4 regions of the Rahnella inusitata genome follow, and region 4 is predicted to be linked to each of the others. Evidence: predicted binding sites of a transcription regulator. Region 4 holds the regulator's gene; each other region holds the start of a gene.
What was found. Region 4 encodes CRP, which controls carbon source genes, mostly activating them, when cyclic AMP is high. Its sites were predicted from a motif close to ATGTGANNNNNNTCACAT; they were not measured.
Positions count from the first base shown of each region.

Region 1 (4,309 bases), 2.3 Mb from region 4:
CTTCTTCCAGTGCGATTGGCAGTGAGCCACGACGGAAGTAGATAGATTTTGGAAGTTTATGCCACAACATGTTTTCTGCTCGCTTCGCTACAGTTTTCTTGTTGATCAAGTGTTTAGGACCGACGTTTTCAGAGATGGAGTTACCACCCCATGAACCGCAACCCAGCGTCAGAGAAGGGGCAAGTTTGAAGTTATACAGGTCACCGATACCACCCTGTGAAGCAGGGGTGTTGATCAGAATACGTGCAGTCTTCATTTTGTTGCCAAAATAATTAACACGTTCTGGTTGGTTATCCTGGTCTGTATACAGACAAGAGGTATGGCCGATACCGCCCATTTCTACCAGTTTCTCTGCTTTTGCTACCGCATCTTCAAAATCTTTTGCACGGTACATCGCGAGGGTAGGGGACAGTTTTTCATGTGCAAACGGTTCAGATTCGTCAACAACGCTGACTTCGCCGATTAACACTTTAGTATGAGCAGGAACTTTAATGCCGGCCATTTCAGCGATTTTCGCTGCTGGCTGACCCACGATAGCTGCGTTCAGGCCACCGTTTTTAAGGATGATGTCGGAAACCGCCTTCAACTCTTTACCCTGCAGCATGTAACCGCCGTGGGAAGAGAAACGTTCGCGTACTGCGTTGTAGACAGAATCAACCACAATGATGGACTGTTCTGACGCACAGATTACGCCGTTATCGAAGGTTTTTGACATCAGAACCGAAGCAACAACACGTTTGATATCAGCAGTTTCATCAACAACAACAGGAGTGTTACCTGCACCCACGCCGATAGCTGGTTTACCAGAGCTGTAGGCTGCTTTAACCATACCAGGACCACCGGTCGCCAGGATCAGGTTAATGTCTGGGTGATGCATCAACTGGTTAGACAGTTCAACACTTGGTTCGTCAATCCAGCCAATGATGTCTTTCGGCGCACCCGCAGCGATAGCCGCTTGCAGAACGATATCTGCAGCTTTGTTCGTCGCATTTTTAGCACGTGGGTGTGGGGAGAAGATGATGCCGTTACGGGTTTTCAGGCTAATCAGCGCTTTGAAAATCGCAGTGGACGTTGGGTTAGTGGTGGGTACGATACCGCAGATGATGCCGATTGGTTCCGCGATTGTGATGGTACCGAAGGTATCATCCTGACCGAGGATGCCACAGGTTTTTTCATCTTTATAGGCGTTGTAAATATATTCAGAGGCGAAGTGGTTTTTGATCACTTTGTCTTCAACAATACCCATACCGGATTCTTCAACAGCAAGTTTTGCCAGCAGAATTCGGGCATCGGCAGCAGCCAGGGCGGCAGCAGCGAAAATCTTATCTACTTGTTCTTGACTGAAGTTGGCATATTCACGCTGTGCCTTTTTGACACGGGCAACGAGTGCGTTCAGTTCAGCGACATTTGTTACAGCCATAATGCTCTCCTGATAAAGTTAAACTCTTTTAGTAAATAACCTGCCAGAGATGAGTATAGCCTTGCTATCTCGCACCGTGAGAAAGTAATTAATACTATTATTCTCAAGGTGTTGCCTCTGTCTCTTTATTTGCTCAAAGAGCTTTCAGTCGTGTAGCACCTGTAGTAGATAAAAGTCATTTCGTGCCACCTGTGAACGTTTATAACAAAGTTTGTTCGCAAGTACCGGTGAGTGACTATGCGCAAAGCTTACCTATTTGTAGGCAGGAGGAATTTGATCTGGATCACTAAACACCGATGCTGACACCTTTCAGCTGGCTTTTGTTGAGAATAATTATCAAAAAATCTCAAATCGCCTACAAATTAGCAGCCATTTGAGGCAGTGACATTACACTTTTTTAACAAAAGTGTCATTCACTGCTTTTAATTAGAATTCTAGTGATAAATACCATGGAACGACGTGGCGCCTTCATTGCAATTCCAGTACATTAGCGCCCCATCAAGACCTTCATCTACTGGCATTTTGTGCGGAGTTCTGCGTGAGCCAATCTTTATTAGATTTTTCAGGCTATATCAAATTTTTCGTCGGGCTGTTTGCATTGGTGAACCCTGTCGGGATCCTGCCTGTTTTCATTAGCATGACCAGTTATCAGGCTGCGGCTGGCCGTAATAAAACCAATATGACGGCTAACCTGTCGGTTGCCATTATATTGTCGACGGCGTTATTTCTCGGCGATGCCATTCTTCATCTGTTCGGGATCTCAATTGATTCATTCCGAATTGCCGGCGGCATCCTGGTGGTGACGATTGCGATGTCGATGATAAGCGGCAAGCTCGGTGAAGATAAGCAGAACAAACAAGAGAAGTCGGAAACGGCGATCCGTGAAAACGTCGGTGTTGTTCCTTTAGCCTTACCTCTGATGGCAGGGCCGGGGGCGATCAGCTCGACAATCGTCTGGAGCTCTCGCTACAACGGCTGGCAGAACCTGCTCGGCCTGACGCTGGCAATCATGTTTTTCGCGTTCTGTTGTTGGCTTTTGTTCCGTGCCGCACCTTTGCTGGTACGTCTGTTGGGGCAAACCGGCATCAACGTCATTACCCGAATTATGGGTTTGTTGCTCATGTCTCTGGGGATTGAGTTTATTGTCACTGGGATAAAGGCTATTTTCCCCGGCCTGCTCTAATCAATAAGCAGACAAATTATCGCGTAAACGCTGATGTGTTTCCGCGATAATTATTACTTCCTCTTATAATGCAATGCATTAATATAGTGCAGCTAATGGTGTAAATAAGAGCGTTTGCACCCAAATGTAGCGTAAACTCCCGTCTCATACTTCATTTCCCTCCAAGTCTTCATTTCTTATAATAAACTTAGCTATTTTTTTGCTTAATCCTCTCCTTTCCTGCCCGTTTTGCCGTTAATTTATCCACATCATTCTGTAAGGCTTGTGCAGGCCGTATCGAGATGTTATTAGTGTTAACTCAGCAGTTAACAGGGCATTATCCTTGAAATGCGCAGATTGTTAACTGATTGTGTCAGCCGGGTTATTGAGCAAACTGCAATGTGTTTTCGAATCGAAGAACTTGCTGGATGTTAATAAAAATCAGTGGGTTACATACACTTTTTTAGTATTGTTCTTACCGGGCCCCAAAAGCTCTGCAACGTATAAAAGAGAATTACGTAACAAATTTGCAAAATTAATTGGCGCCGGTATCAGGCTTCTGATAATTTTCAAACCGTCTTCACAAATGGAAAATTGTTTAGAGTCATGCTCTAAGTGAGAACGAATCTTGCAAGGCACAGAAAGATTGAAGCAATTTCATTTGTTTTTGGAGAGCGAAGTGTCGCAATACGTAACGCAAAATTATCCTCAGTCGCTTTCTCTTTTCAGGAAGACGGTCTTTGCGTTGCTGGCATTACATAGCCTTGTGTTGAATCTTCCCGTTATGAAAAACAAATCTTCAGTTCTTCTTCTTAATTGATTCCCGCCGTTTGATGATGCCGGGAGGCTTTTGGCATTACGGTTGAAAGCAAAAAAGTTTTATTGAGTGGGAATAGGAATATCAGTATGCGACGGCCTGGTTTATCCCCGGAGTCAATACCGGCGGTGGGCGGGGCGAGTCAAATGGAGGGGATCATCCTTAACGATCTCTGAAACCGCATGGCGCTTAACAGCCTGACGTTTCAACGGCTTCACGCAGTAAGAGGGGACACCATCTTTGGATGGTGACGAAATGGGGGAGTTTCAGAGCAATTCGTTCCTGCTTGTGAAATCCGTTAACCCGGAAAGGGTTTATCTTGCGGCAGAGTCCGCAAGTTCATAATAAAAACTGGAGTTGAATGACAATGACCAACATCACAAAAAAAAATCTGCTGGCTGCCTGCATCATGGCTGCGGTTGGCGCCATATCCATCAATACTGCCTTCGCGGCTAACGTGCCTGCTGGCGTAACGCTGTCAGACAAGCAAGAATTGGTGCGTAATAACGGTTCTGAAGTACAGTCCCTCGACCCGCATAAAGTTGAAGGTGTTCCGGAATCAAACGTTATCCGTGATTTACTGGAAGGCCTGGTTAATACCGACAGCCAAAACGGCAGCGTCATTCCTGGCGTCGCCACCAGCTGGGAAAACAAAGATTTCAAAGTCTGGACTTTCCACCTGCGTCCGGAAGCAAAATGGTCCAACGGCGACCCTGTGACTGCTCAAGATTTCGTGTTCAGCTGGCAGCGCCTGGCTGATCCAAAAACAGCCTCTCCGTATGAAAGCTACCTGCAATACGGCCACATCGAAAACATCGATGACATCATCAGCGGTAAGAAAAGCCCTGATACCCTGGGTGTGAAGGCGATTGATGACCATACCCTGCAAGTGACTCTGACCGAACCGGTC
Region 1 is NZ_CP065024.1:3,140,216-3,144,524, reverse strand. It holds gene adhE (bifunctional acetaldehyde-CoA/alcohol dehydrogenase) at 1-1,420, opposite strand, end outside; gene I2123_RS14685 (YchE family NAAT transporter) at 1,959-2,603, shown strand; gene oppA (oligopeptide ABC transporter substrate-binding protein OppA) at 3,767-4,309, shown strand, end outside.
Region 1: the regulator CRP is predicted to act here: its motif matches at 1,692-1,709, upstream of I2123_RS14685 (YchE family NAAT transporter).

Region 2 (4,309 bases), 500 kb from region 4:
TTTGAAAAATACTAAATCCCCAGGCTTAAGATTATTTTTATTCACCTTGGTGCCATTTTTGATTTGTTCAAACGTGGTGCGCGGCAGTTCGGTGTGCAGAGAATCATTGAAAATATGTTGCATCAGCGCGGAGCAATCGACGCCGCGGTGCGTGGTGCCGCCCCAGTGATACTGCGTACCTTTCCAGCGTGAATACTGGGAAAGCAGGGCCGCTTTGATATTTTTTGACTTACCCGTATTGCCTTCGTATACCGGGGATGGGTTCACATCAAGCAATTCTGTTTGATAAAAATGATGTTTGCCAATTTCTGAAAATTCCTTCGGCAAATCAAACGCAGAGCAATACGTACTGAACAATAAGAAAAACGATACGGATAATGCAGAGGTGAAATTTTTAAAACGAAACATGCGTGATTTCTTTTATTGAAATATAACTCGTCCTTACCTGGGAACCAGCAAACGGGGCGGGTGACTCGTCGTTGAGTGCGCAAATAATAACCGCAGCTTAAAAAATCACCACTCAAAAACGAGTCCAATAAAGGACATTCCCTATTTTCTATTGGGAAACCAATCCCTTCCGCAGAAGGGATTGGGGAAGGCATCAGGAGAAGAACTTCGCCAGCACGAAAAGTCCAACAGAAACGTTGATCGCACCGCCGATGCGGGTCGCAATTTGCGCGAATGGCATCAGGGTCATGCGGTTGCCGGATGTGAGGATCGCCACGTCACCGGTGCCGCCCTGCCCGCTCTGGCAGCAGGAAACGATCGCCACATCAATCGGGTACATGCCAATTTTCTTGCCGACGTAAAAACCGGTAGCCACCAGCGCCAGCACTGTGGTGACAATCACAAGCAGGTTTTGCACGGTAAAGGCGTCGATCAGTTCCTGCCACGGGGTAATCGCCACGCCCACCGCAAACAGCACAGGATAAGTGACCGCCGTGCGAAAGAATTTATACACCGCCATCGAGCCGTGCTGAATAGTCGGGGAAATGCCGTTCGCCAGTTTCACCACCACTGCCGCAAATAACATACCGACCGGCGCAGGCAGGCCTATCCACTTCTGACCGAGCATCCCCACCATGTACAGCAGGATCGCCAGCAGCGCGCCGCAGGCCAGCGCGTTAACGCCGGGATTACCTTTGAATTCGTCGGTGCCACTGCCCAGATGGCCTTGTCTGGCGGGCATCAGCGTGCCTTCTCCGGTCAGATGCGGATAACGTTTACCGATCTGATTAAGTACGCCCGCCAGGACGATCGCGGTCAGACTGCCGAGCATCACGATCGGCAGAATACGACCGAGCGCCACGCCCTGCTCCATGTGCAAGATAGTCGCGTAACCCATCGACAGCGGGATCGCGCCTTCGCCCACGCCGCCGGCCATGATCGGCAGGATCAGAAAGAAGAAGGTTTGCACCGGCGGTAATCCCAGCGCAGTGCCGACCGCCATCCCGGCGATCATCCCCACAATTTCACCGCACAGCATCGGTACAAAGATGCGCATAAAACCCTGGATCAGCACCTGACGGTTCATGCTCATGATACTGCCGACAATAATGCAGCAGATGTAGAGATACAGGATGTTGGTGGATTTGTAGAATTTGACCGTGGAATCGACCACGACGTCAGGCAGCAGGCCGTAGTGCACCATCGCCGAGGGAATAAAGGTGGCGCAGATCGCCGCCGCACCGAGTTTACCCACCACCGGCAACCGCTTACCGAACTCACCGCAGGCAAAACCAAAGAACGCCAGCGTCGCAACCATCACCACGATGTCGCTGGGCAGTTTACCGTTCAGGCAATCGAGCAGGATCAACACGCCCGCCAGTAAAAAGAAAGGCAGCGGAATAATCCCTATCTTGTAGTTATCCAGAATGTGCCACCACTTTTGTCTGGCGGAGAGTCCGGTTTTTTTGCTGTCTTCAACAACAATGTAGGAATCGTCGGTTGTGCTCATGACATCGCCCTTTTCTTATCGATACTTTTTATATTGAGAGGGTCAGCATAAGAAACAGAGCGGTCGGACGGATGTGAGTTTGTTCAAATTAAACTCGCAGGGATTAAGGTTGTTATGGTTTTTATGGCGTTAATGCTACTTCCTTTATAAGGATTACCGGATTAGTAGTAAAAAACCTTATTAACCCTGTAATTACTGCGTGAAATAAAGGGCTTTTTAATTCCCTGTTCACAACTCTGCTTTTGGCGGATTACGATGCCGATTACACCGTGATACGCTTATTCGATATGTGTCTTTTGAAGTTTCCGTGGCGGGTCGAATGAAACGCAGATTGCCTTTTCAGGTAAAACTCTTTTTATCTCTGGTGTTATTTTCCTGCCTGCTGTTAGCACTGCTGGGCGCCATTTTGTTTCACGTTATCGACCGGCAACTGCATCACGATCTCGGCCAGCGGGCGCGGGTTCAGGCAAGTGAAATAGCGCTGATGCCGGGGCTGGCGCAAAAAGTCGCTGACCGCGACGTCGTGGGAATTGCGCGCCTGATCCAGCCGCTGCGGGATCAAAGCGATGCCAGTTATATTGTGATTGGCGACGTCCGCGAGCGGCATCTTTATCATTCCGAATCACCGGAGAGAATTGATCTGCCGATGATTGGCGGCGATAACGCTGAAGTCCTTGCCGGGAAAACCATTATTTCGGTGCGTCAGGGTGGCATCGGCGTTTCATTACGCAGTAAAGCACCGATTTTGAATGCCAGCCATCAGGTGATCGGCATTGTTTCTGTCGGTTATCTCACTTCTTATATCGACAATATTAATGGCCGCCGTCTGGCGCAGGCGGGTTTATACGGCATGCTGCTTTTAATCCTGCTGTTTATTTTCTCGTGGATCTTTAGCCGCAACGTAAAAAAACAGATGTTCTGGCTGGAGCCGAAAGATATTGCATTGCTGGTGCGTCAGCAAAAAGCGTTGCTGGAAGCAATGTATGAAGGCGTATTCGCCATTAACGGCCAGAAGCAGCTGATTCTGATTAACCGCGCGGCGCGTGAATTGCTCGATATCCGCCAGCCGGAAAATGAACTACTCGGCAAACCGCTGGCTGGCGTGCTGGAGACACCACCCACGTTCTTTACCGAAAGTGGCGTTCAGGACGCCTCTCCCGCCAAAAACAGCAGCCGTCACGATCAGATAACCGTACTCAATCAGCGGCAGGTGATCGTCAACCGCGTGCCTATCGAGCTGGAGCCCGGCAAGGAAAGCGGATGGGTGTTCAGCTTTCGCGATAAAAACGACATTAATACGCTCAGCAGCCAGCTGAGCCAGGTGAAACGCTACGCCGACAGTCTGCGCATCATGCGCCATGAGCAACTGAACTGGACCGCGACGCTGGCCGGTTTGCTGCAAATGCAGCGCTACGACGACGCGATGCGCTACATTCAGGCGCAATCCGAAGGCGCGCAAGCGGTGCTGGATTTCGTCTCGGCGCGCTTCACGTCGCCGGCGCTATGCGGGCTGCTGCTGGGTAAATACGTCAGCGCGCGCGAGAAAGGCGTCGAGCTGGCATTCGATCCGGCCTGTCAGCTGTTGCGCATCCCGCCCGCCATCAGCGAAACCGAGCTGATGTCGGTTATTGGCAATTTGCTGGATAACGCCGTGGACGCCACACTAAAAGCGGAGACCGCACCCGCACCGGTGGAGCTGTATATTTCTGACAGAAATCACGAGCTGCTGATTGAGGTGGCCGATCGCGGCGGCGGCGTGGATGACGCGCTGAAGCCGCACCTGTTTGAGCAGGGCGTCACCAGCAAGCCGCAGAGCGGCGATGATATGACGGGCGCGGAACATGGCATCGGTCTGTATCTGGTAGCAAGTTATGTCCGTCAGGCGGGCGGCAGCATCGAAATCTCAGACAATACGCCGCAGGGTACGATATTTTCGGTATTTATCCCGTACCCGGCGGAGGCCTTAACAGGAAAGAAATATGAATAACCTCAGCGTACTCGATGTGGTGATCGTGGAAGATGAGCCGCATCTTGCCGGTCTGCACCGCGATTTTATCGAGCAAAATTTCAATCTGCGTGTGGTCGGTCTGGCCGCCACCCTGGAACAGGCGCGCTCGTTACTCCGTTTGCATCAGCCAAGACTGATCCTGCTCGATAACTATTTGCCGGACGGTCAGGGCGTGGATCTGATCGACAGCCCACTGCTGAAAGGCTTCGACTGCTCGGTGATTTTCATTACCGCCGCCAGCGATATGCAAACCTGTAGCCAGGCGATGCGCAGCGGCGCATTCGATTACATCATTAAACCGGTGTCGTTCCATCGCCTGCGCAGCTCGCTGGAGCGTTTTATGC
Region 2 is NZ_CP065024.1:1,230,283-1,234,591, reverse strand. It holds gene I2123_RS05825 (NlpC/P60 family protein) at 1-408, opposite strand, end outside; gene I2123_RS05820 (2-hydroxycarboxylate transporter family protein) at 602-1,957, opposite strand; gene I2123_RS05815 (ATP-binding protein) at 2,277-3,944, shown strand; gene I2123_RS05810 (response regulator) at 3,937-4,309, shown strand, end outside.
Region 2: the regulator CRP is predicted to act here: its motif matches at 2,029-2,046, upstream of I2123_RS05820 (2-hydroxycarboxylate transporter family protein).

Region 3 (4,309 bases), 2.1 Mb from region 4:
GAGGTAAAAACTGATCGACCACAGCGCCAGCCAGCACAGGCTGTAAAAAATGGCGAGAAACAGCGTCAGGCCAAATCTGCGCATCAGGCGAGCAGGTTATGCTGGATGGCGAAATGCACCAGTTCGATAGTGGTTTCGCACTGGAGTTTTCCGAGGATATTGGCACGGTGGACGTGAACGGTTTTATGGCTGAGTTCGAGCTGTTCGGCGATGGCCTTTACGCTCAGCCCGTTGACCAGTAAGTCGAAAATCTCGCGTTCGCGCGGCGTCAGCGCCTGAAGCGCTTTCGGCGTTTGCTGGCTCTGGCGCAGCGCCAGCAGGGCATCTGAACAGAGATAACGGCCACCGGCGTGAACCGTGCGCACTGCCTGCACCAGTTCTTCAGGACCGCAACGCTTGGTGAGATAGCCGCCGGCACCGGCGTCCAGCGCGCTTTGCACGAAGGCCGTGGTGTCGTAAATACTCAGAATAATGGCACGAAAATCAGGCCGCTGATGGCGTATGCGCGAAAGCAGACTCAGTCCGCTTTCGTCGGGCATGGCGATATCCATCACTGCCACGTCAATGTTCATTTTCAGCAGCGACGACCACGCGTTCGCCGCCGAGGCGTACTGGCCGACAATCTGAATATCGGGCTCAAGGCCGAGCAGCTGGGCAAAACCGGAGCGAACCACTACGTGGTCATCAATCAAAGCAACGTTAATCATTAGGCGTAACTGAATGTAAATGAGATTCGCATAATGCTCATGAATAGTTGCGATTGGCAACAAGGAGCTCAGGAATTGCAGGGCAGGTAACGGAATTTTAGTTACGGCAGGGGGCGGCGGGAAGAAAAGGGCGCGAAGACTCTCCGCGCCCTGTCAGAAAGCGTTACAGCTCGGCTTTGAAGCTATGCAGGCGGCGCATAGTTTTTTCCAGGCCTTCTTTCATCAACAGCTCCGTGCAGCGCAGCGCTTCATCGATCGCATCATCAATCAGCTTTTGCTCATTGGCCGGTGGTTTACCCAGTACGAATCCCACCACTTTGCTCTTATCGCCCGGATGACCGATGCCGATCCGCAGACGGTAGAAGTTCGGGTTATTGCCGAATTTGCTCTGAATATCTTTCAGACCATTGTGGCCGCCGTTACCGCCGCCGAGTTTGATTTTCGCCAGCCCCGGAGGAATATCCAGCTCGTCGTGGGCGACCAGAATTTCTTCCGGTTCAATGCGATAGAACTGTGCCATCGCCAGCACCGCTTTGCCGCTGAGGTTCATAAAGGTGGTCGGCACCAGCAGACGAACGTCCTCACCTGCCAGAGACAGCCGTGCTGTATAACCGAAAAACTTACTTTCTTCTTTCAACTGCTGATTGTGCTGACGGGCGAGGAGGTTGACATACCAGGCACCCGCATTGTGACGGGTTTGGGCATATTCGGCACCGGGATTGGCCAGCCCGACAATTAATTTAATGCTGCTCACGGTTTTCGCTTCTTTATCTGGTGAGGTTTAGGCGCACAGTTTACCTGCGTGTCAGTGCCATGCCAAATAAAGGGCGGGGGAAAAACCGCTGATAGCGTCGAAAATGAATAATGCCAACAGATAACTATTCACCCTGCGAACGTATATGTCTGGAAAACGTAAAGTTTTGTCACTCATTGTTCGTTGAATGTGATCGTTGCCGCAAAGTGAACCGGTTGGGACGTCTATAGTTAAGGCAGGAAAAGACAAGACAGCAATGATGCTAAATGAACGCTATCTGGAGGTGACATATGAAACGTAAAACCGCAACAAGACTGGGCAATGCCCTGATGGGTCTCGGTTTGCTCACAATGGTCGGTGGCGTTGGTTATTCCATTTTAAATCAACTGCCTGAGCTCGGACTGCCGCAGTTCCTGGCGCACGGCGCGATTGGCAGCATCTTTATTGGTGCGATTTTATGGCTGGCCGGTGCGAGAGTCGGTGGACGCGAACGTGTAGCAGATCGCTACTGGTGGGTACGTCATTACGACTCACGTTGCAGTAAGTCTCATCGCCATTCCTGATGTAGCCTGAAGGCTGGACATAAAAAAACCGTTGTCGCTCACGCCACAACGGTTTTTTGCATTTCTGATGAATCAAAACATTTAAAACAAAACGCCCCTGAAAACAGGGGCGTGATGATTAATGCTCGAACATCGCAGAAATGGATTCTTCGTTACTGATGCGGCGGATAGCCTCGGCCAGCATACCTGACAGCGTCAGGGTACGGACTTTCTTCAGCGCACGAATTTCAGCGGAGAGCGGGATGGTGTCGCATACGATCACTTCGTCGATGACGGAGTTACGGATGTTTTCCACTGCATTGCCGGAGAAGATCGGGTGAGTTGCATAGGCGAATACGCGTTTTGCACCGCGTTCTTTCAGTGCTTCAGCCGCTTTACACAGCGTGCCACCGGTATCAATCATGTCATCAACCAGAACGCAATCACGGCCAGCGACGTCACCGATGATGTGCATCACCTGAGAAACGTTTGCGCGTGGGCGACGTTTATCAATGATGGCCATGTCGGTATCGTTGAGCAGTTTAGCGACGGCACGGGCGCGGACAACGCCACCGATGTCCGGAGAAACCACGATTGGGTTTTCCAGGTTCTGTTGCAGCATGTCTTCGAGCAGGATTGGGCTGCCGAATACGTTGTCTACAGGGACATCGAAGAAGCCCTGAATTTGCTCTGCGTGGAGATCCACGGTCAGAACGCGGTCAACGCCAACGCTGGAGAGGAAATCAGCCACCACTTTCGCGGTGATAGGGACACGGGCTGAACGAACCCGGCGATCCTGACGTGCGTAGCCGAAGTAAGGAATAACGGCGGTGATACGACCGGCGGATGCGCGGCGTAAGGCATCAACCATCACGACCAGTTCCATCAGGTTATCGTTAGTAGGCGCGCAGGTGGACTGGATAATGAAAATATCTCCGCCACGTACATTTTCGTTGATTTGCACACTTACTTCACCGTCACTGAAACGACTGACGGCGGCGTCACCAAGGCTGGTGTATAAACGGTTGGCAATACGTTGTGCTAGTTCCGGGGTGGCGTTACCAGCAAAAAGCTTCATATCAGGCACGAGAAGAACCTCAGGCTTGCGTCCAGGGAAGACATTGGCTTTTGGCACCACCGGGCGGTGAGCGGTACCAAAGCATTATGCTCACGAGAAAAAACTTACCCGTCATACTTCGAGCCGCAGATTCGTTGGCTGCTCTCATTCACCCAAATCACTTACATGAGCAAGCTCGTTGGGAGTCATTCGATTGCCGCCTTCCTGCAACTCGAATTATTTAGGGTAATAAATCTTGAATCTTAAAACAAAACTCGGTGTGAATAAGTTGTAGCAATTAGCTGGCAAAGAACAGACACAAAACGACTGTGACGCTCTACGCTTTGCCCGCATCCCTCAACCAGGTTTCACGAAAACGGTGCAAGGGCGAGATGTTAACGCCTTTCGCGACAAAACCCCGCATCCACGATGGGGCTTTGTCTAAAACGTGACGGGCAGCAGATTCGGTGTCGAATTCGGCAAACACACAAGCCCCTGTCCCAGTCAGTCTTGACGGCGCGTATTCTAACAGCCAAGAAAGTAGCTGTTCAACCTCGTAAAATCGTTTTCTCGCAATCGGTTCGCAATCATTTGCGTAAGGCGTGTTCAAAAGCACATTAACAGTGCGTTTTGGTGTATTTCTGGTCAGTTCAGGATCGCCGAAAATCACCGGGGTCGGAATACTCACGCCGGGGTGGGCAATCAGAAACCATTTTTCCGGCGGTTCTACCGGGTGCAAAATCTCGCCGACGCCTTCAGCAAAGGCCGCATGACCTGTCACAAAAACGGGCACATCGGCACCGAGGCGGATACCCAGCTGCGCCAGTTCGGTATCAGAATAGCCACAATTCCATAACGTATTGAGCGCGATGAGCACGGTCGCTGCGTTGGACGAACCGCCACCCAGACCGCCGCCCATCGGGATACGTTTTTGCAGAGAAATCTCCGCACCCAGAGAGACGCCCGCGTGTGACTGCAACAGACGCGCGGCGCGGATAACCAGATTCTCGTCATCCGCCACGCCGTCCGTTGGCGTGGTCAGCACGATCGCGCTGTCATCACGTACGGTAAAACTCAGGCTGTCGCCGTAATCCACAAACTGAAACAGCGTCTGCAAGTCGTGATAGCCGTTCGGGCGCTGCCCGGTGATATAGAGGAACAAATTGAGTTTAGCCGGAGACGGCCACAATTGCTGCGTCATCTCAGTTAAGCGTCCAGTTATCCATTTTCAGCTTGATGCGTTGTTCGC
Region 3 is NZ_CP065024.1:2,812,723-2,817,031, reverse strand. It holds gene I2123_RS13175 (MASE1 domain-containing sensor histidine kinase) at 1-84, opposite strand, end outside; gene I2123_RS13170 (response regulator transcription factor) at 84-707, opposite strand; gene pth (aminoacyl-tRNA hydrolase) at 871-1,461, opposite strand; gene ychH (stress-induced protein YchH) at 1,752-2,024, shown strand; gene prs (ribose-phosphate diphosphokinase) at 2,143-3,090, opposite strand; gene ispE (4-(cytidine 5'-diphospho)-2-C-methyl-D-erythritol kinase) at 3,398-4,261, opposite strand; gene lolB (lipoprotein insertase outer membrane protein LolB) at 4,263-4,309, opposite strand, start outside.
Region 3: the regulator CRP is predicted to act here: its motif matches at 1,649-1,666, upstream of pth (aminoacyl-tRNA hydrolase).

Region 4 (4,309 bases):
GTCCAACGCAAAGACCGCAATCAGCGGCCCGGCAGTCATCGCCAGCCCGGCGGAGGAGAGCAAAATGGACTGGGCAAACGTACGTTTTTCCACGGCGAAATTCGACACCACCGCTTTGGCGCACGACGAGGGATAACCCGAATGGCCAATACCCGACAGAAAGCGGAATGTCACCAGCAGGCCGAGGCTGAATCCTAACACGCCGAAACATAACGCAAATCCACCGAGCAGGCACAGCGACAGTGCCAGCACTTTTTTATAACCGAAGCGGTCGTTCAGCCAGCCCGCAGGGATTTGAAACAGCGAATACGCCAGGAAGAAAATCCCGGTGATATATCCCAGTTGCTCTGGTTGCAGATTAAATTCGCGCTCGATTGGCAGCAGCGCGAAGCCCATCACCGTTTTGTCGATATACACCACCACATAGCCGACAAACAGCAGGAAAATCATCAGGGAACGACTTTTCATAGCGGATATCCCTTTTTGTTATCACCGTGTCAGAGGTTCTCACTGTCGGGCGAAAGATAAAATGCGACATGCGTCACGTAATCAACTGAATAACAACGCATTATTTATAACAAGACTGACGCTATCAGCTTTACAGACACGCCATAAGATGCAATTTTTAGGCAGGTGATGCTTTTTACTGATAGGGCGTTTTGAATGATTAACGAGAGGACGTCATGCGCTATTTACCGAAACTTCAGCAACTGAAGGTTTTCCAGCAGGTTATCCGCAGCGGCAGTATTCGCGGCGCGGCGCGGGCGATGAATCAGTCGCAGCCAGCGGTCAGCAGAACGCTGCGCGAGCTGGAGCAAACGCTCGATACGCAGCTTATCGTGCGCGGCAATCAGGGGATGGCGCTGACCGAAACTGGCCGCGCTTTCGCCCAGCGGATGCAGTTCATCCTCGAAGAACTGGAGCGCGCCGCTGAAGAAATCCAGCAGATTAATCAGTATTCGCAAGGCTCGGTGGCGATCGGGTTTTCGTCGCTGCTGGCGCTGACGGTATTTCCGGCGCTGAACGGGGAATTCAAAACCCAGTTTCCGCAGTCAAAGTTGTTGATCAAAGAAGGTCAGCTGTCGGTGCTGCTGCCCGCGCTGCGCGAAGGAAAACTGGATTTCGCCATCGGTACCGCCGGACCGGGATTTCCGCTGGAGGATCAGGTGCGTGAACCGCTGTTCACCGCCCCGTTCGGAATTATCGCCAGACGCGGGCATCCGCTGGCCAACGCCACACGGCTCGAAGAATTACAGGATGCGCGCTGGGTGTTGCCGGAAACGGATATGGGGTACTACCAGCAGCTACAACTGGCGGACGGGTTTTATCAGGCGGGAAGTGAAACACCGGTGCGCACCGACTCGGTGGTGTGCGGGCTGAATATGGTGTTGCAGTCGGACTATCTGACCATCGTGGCGCGGGCGATGCGTGCGCCGTTCGGTTTGCAGGAGCAACTGTGTCTGCTCAATATCGACACCCTGCCACAGGCAGAATATTGCGTGCTCTATTCGCAAAAATCGCCGCTGACGTTTGCCGCGCGGCGATTTTTGGATTTACTGCGCAATCAGTGCCAGTCATATGACTGGACATGACTTATTCCGCTTCGATCACTTCAAAACTATGGGTAATCGTGGCCGCTTTGCCGAGCATCAGAGAAACAGAACAATATTTCTCGGCGGAGAGGCTGACGGCGCGCTCTACAATCTTATCGGTCAACGCTTTGCCGGTGACGATAAAATGCAGATTGATGTGCGTGAACAGACGCGGCGCTTCTTCGCGACGTTCTGACGTCAGTTTTACTTCACAATCGCGAACATCGTTACGGCCTTTTTGCAAAATCGACACCACGTCGATCGCGCTGCAGCCACCCGCTGACATCAGCAGCATTTCCATCGGGCTCGGGGCTTTATCGCCTGCATTGCCGTCCATCAAAACCTGATGCCCTGACGCTGATTCACCTAAAAACGTCAGACCTTCCACCCATTTTACGCGTGCGTGCATTTGCTTATCTCCCGGCGCTCTTAAGAATCAAATTTTCACCCCAGACTACCCTTTCACCTAAAAACTGGCAACGTAACCCGATCGCCATCATGCTGAAGCGAGACAACACAAGACAGCATTGCAAACCTGTGTTACAAACAAAGCCGAAACATACTTTCCAGCAAATTGCGGTGACGGTTTTCGCGGTTTAAGAACAGAACCCAAGGTGATAACGGCAATATACAGCCGGTTTCACTCCGACATCCGCTTGCAGCATTTCTGGAGAGCTATATGCTGAAAGGGCGCATTAATATTCAGACGCCGTACAGGGAACTCTGAGCCCTGTAATTTGGGCAGCGATAATAACAGAGGATAATAGCAAATGGTTCTCGGCAAGCCACAAACAGACCCGACTCTTGAATGGTTCCTGTCTCACTGTCATATACATAAGTATCCTTCTAAAAGTACGCTGATTCACCAAGGTGAAAAAGCCGAAACGCTTTACTACATCGTGAAAGGGTCGGTTGCCGTCCTGATTAAAGATGAAGAAGGCAAAGAGATGATACTTTCCTACCTTAACCAAGGTGACTTCATCGGCGAGCTGGGACTCTTCGAAGAAGGTCAGGAACGCAGTGCCTGGGTACGTGCTAAAACTGCCTGTGAAGTGGCTGAAATTTCTTATAAAAAATTCCGCCAGCTGATTCAGGTTAACCCGGACATTCTGATGCGCCTCTCCGCGCAGATGGCAAACCGTCTGCAAATGACGTCTGAGAAAGTCGGTAACCTTGCTTTCCTCGACGTAACGGGCCGTATCGCTCAAACCTTGCTGAATCTGGCCAAACAGCCAGATGCAATGACCCACCCGGACGGGATGCAGATTAAAATCACCCGCCAGGAAATCGGTCAGATCGTCGGTTGCTCTCGTGAAACCGTCGGCCGCATTCTTAAAATGCTGGAAGATCAGAGCCTGATCTCCGCACACGGTAAAACGATTGTCGTCTACGGCACACGTTAATCCCTCAAAAATTGGCGCGGCAGCTTACTGTCGCGCCTTTTTTATGGGCTAAGCTTCCGCTATGACGCTGTGGAGAAGGCTGTTTTATCACCCCGAAGTGAATTACGCACTGCGCCAGACGCTGGTGTTATGTTTGCCGGTCGGCCTGTGCTGGCTGTTCGGGAATCTGCAAATGGGCTTGCTGTTCTCCCTCTGCCCTGCCTGCTGTAACGTCGCCGGTCTTGATACGCCGCACAAACGCTTCTTCAAACGTCTCTTCATTGGTGGTTCGCTGTTTGCGATCAGCAGTATCTTGCTGCAACTGATGATGGAAAACTGGCACATCCCGCTGCCGCTCATCATGCTCTCGCTGGCTTTGCTGCTCGGCGTCACCGGTGAAATCAGCCCGCTGCATGCGCGACTGTTGCCCGGCGCACTGGTGGCGACCATCTTTACCCTGAGCATGGTCGGCGTCAGGCCGATGTGGCAGGCTCCCGCGCTGTTCGCTGCAGGCACTGCCTGGTATGGCCTGTTCAACTGGGCGTGGTTTCGCATCTCCAAAGAGCAGCCGATGCGCGAAACTCTCAGCCAGCTCTATCTGCAACTGGCTGATTATTTCGAAGCCAAATACAGCCTGCTGACGCAGCATATCGATCCGGAAACCGCCTTACCGCCGCTGCTTAAGCGTCAGCAGCAGGTCATCGATCTTATTGCCCTGCTCTATCAGCAGTTGCACATGCTGCCGCAGCACGGCCATCATCATCACCACAAGCGACTGTTCCAGCGTTTTCAGGTGGCGCTGGATTTGCAGGAGCACATCACGGTCAGTCTGCATCAGCCGGAAGAAGTACAAAAACTGGTGGAAGAAAGCCATGCCGAAGCGGTGATCCGCCGCAATGCGCAGGTGATTTCCGCCCGGCTGCGCGTCATTGCCGACGACATTCTTTATCACCGGCTGTCCGCGCGTTTCACGATGGCCAACGAATTGGCGGCGCTGGAAAAAATCGCCGCACGCAATCCGGAAAATCCGGTCGGCCAGTTCTGCTATTACCATTTCAGCCGCATTGCACGCCTGCTGCGCACCCAGCGCCCGCTGTACCGCCGTGATCTGATGAACTCTCAGCCGCGTCTGCCTTTCTGGCTGGCGCTGAAAAGTTATCTGTCTTTCAAATCTATCGCCCTGCGCAACGCAGCGCGGCTTGGCATTATTCTGGCGATCGGCAGCAGTCTTGGTTTGTTCTTCAATCTGCCGAAACCCTACTGGATTTTGCTTACCATCATGCTGGTAAGCCAGAACGGCTACAACGCCACCCGCGTGCGGATCCAGCACCGTGC
Region 4 is NZ_CP065024.1:730,962-735,270, reverse strand. It holds gene I2123_RS03310 (MFS transporter) at 1-468, opposite strand, end outside; gene I2123_RS03305 (LysR substrate-binding domain-containing protein) at 684-1,592, shown strand; gene I2123_RS03300 (OsmC family protein) at 1,594-2,001, opposite strand; gene crp (cAMP-activated global transcriptional regulator CRP) at 2,363-2,995, shown strand; gene I2123_RS03290 (YccS/YhfK family putative transporter) at 3,063-4,309, shown strand, end outside.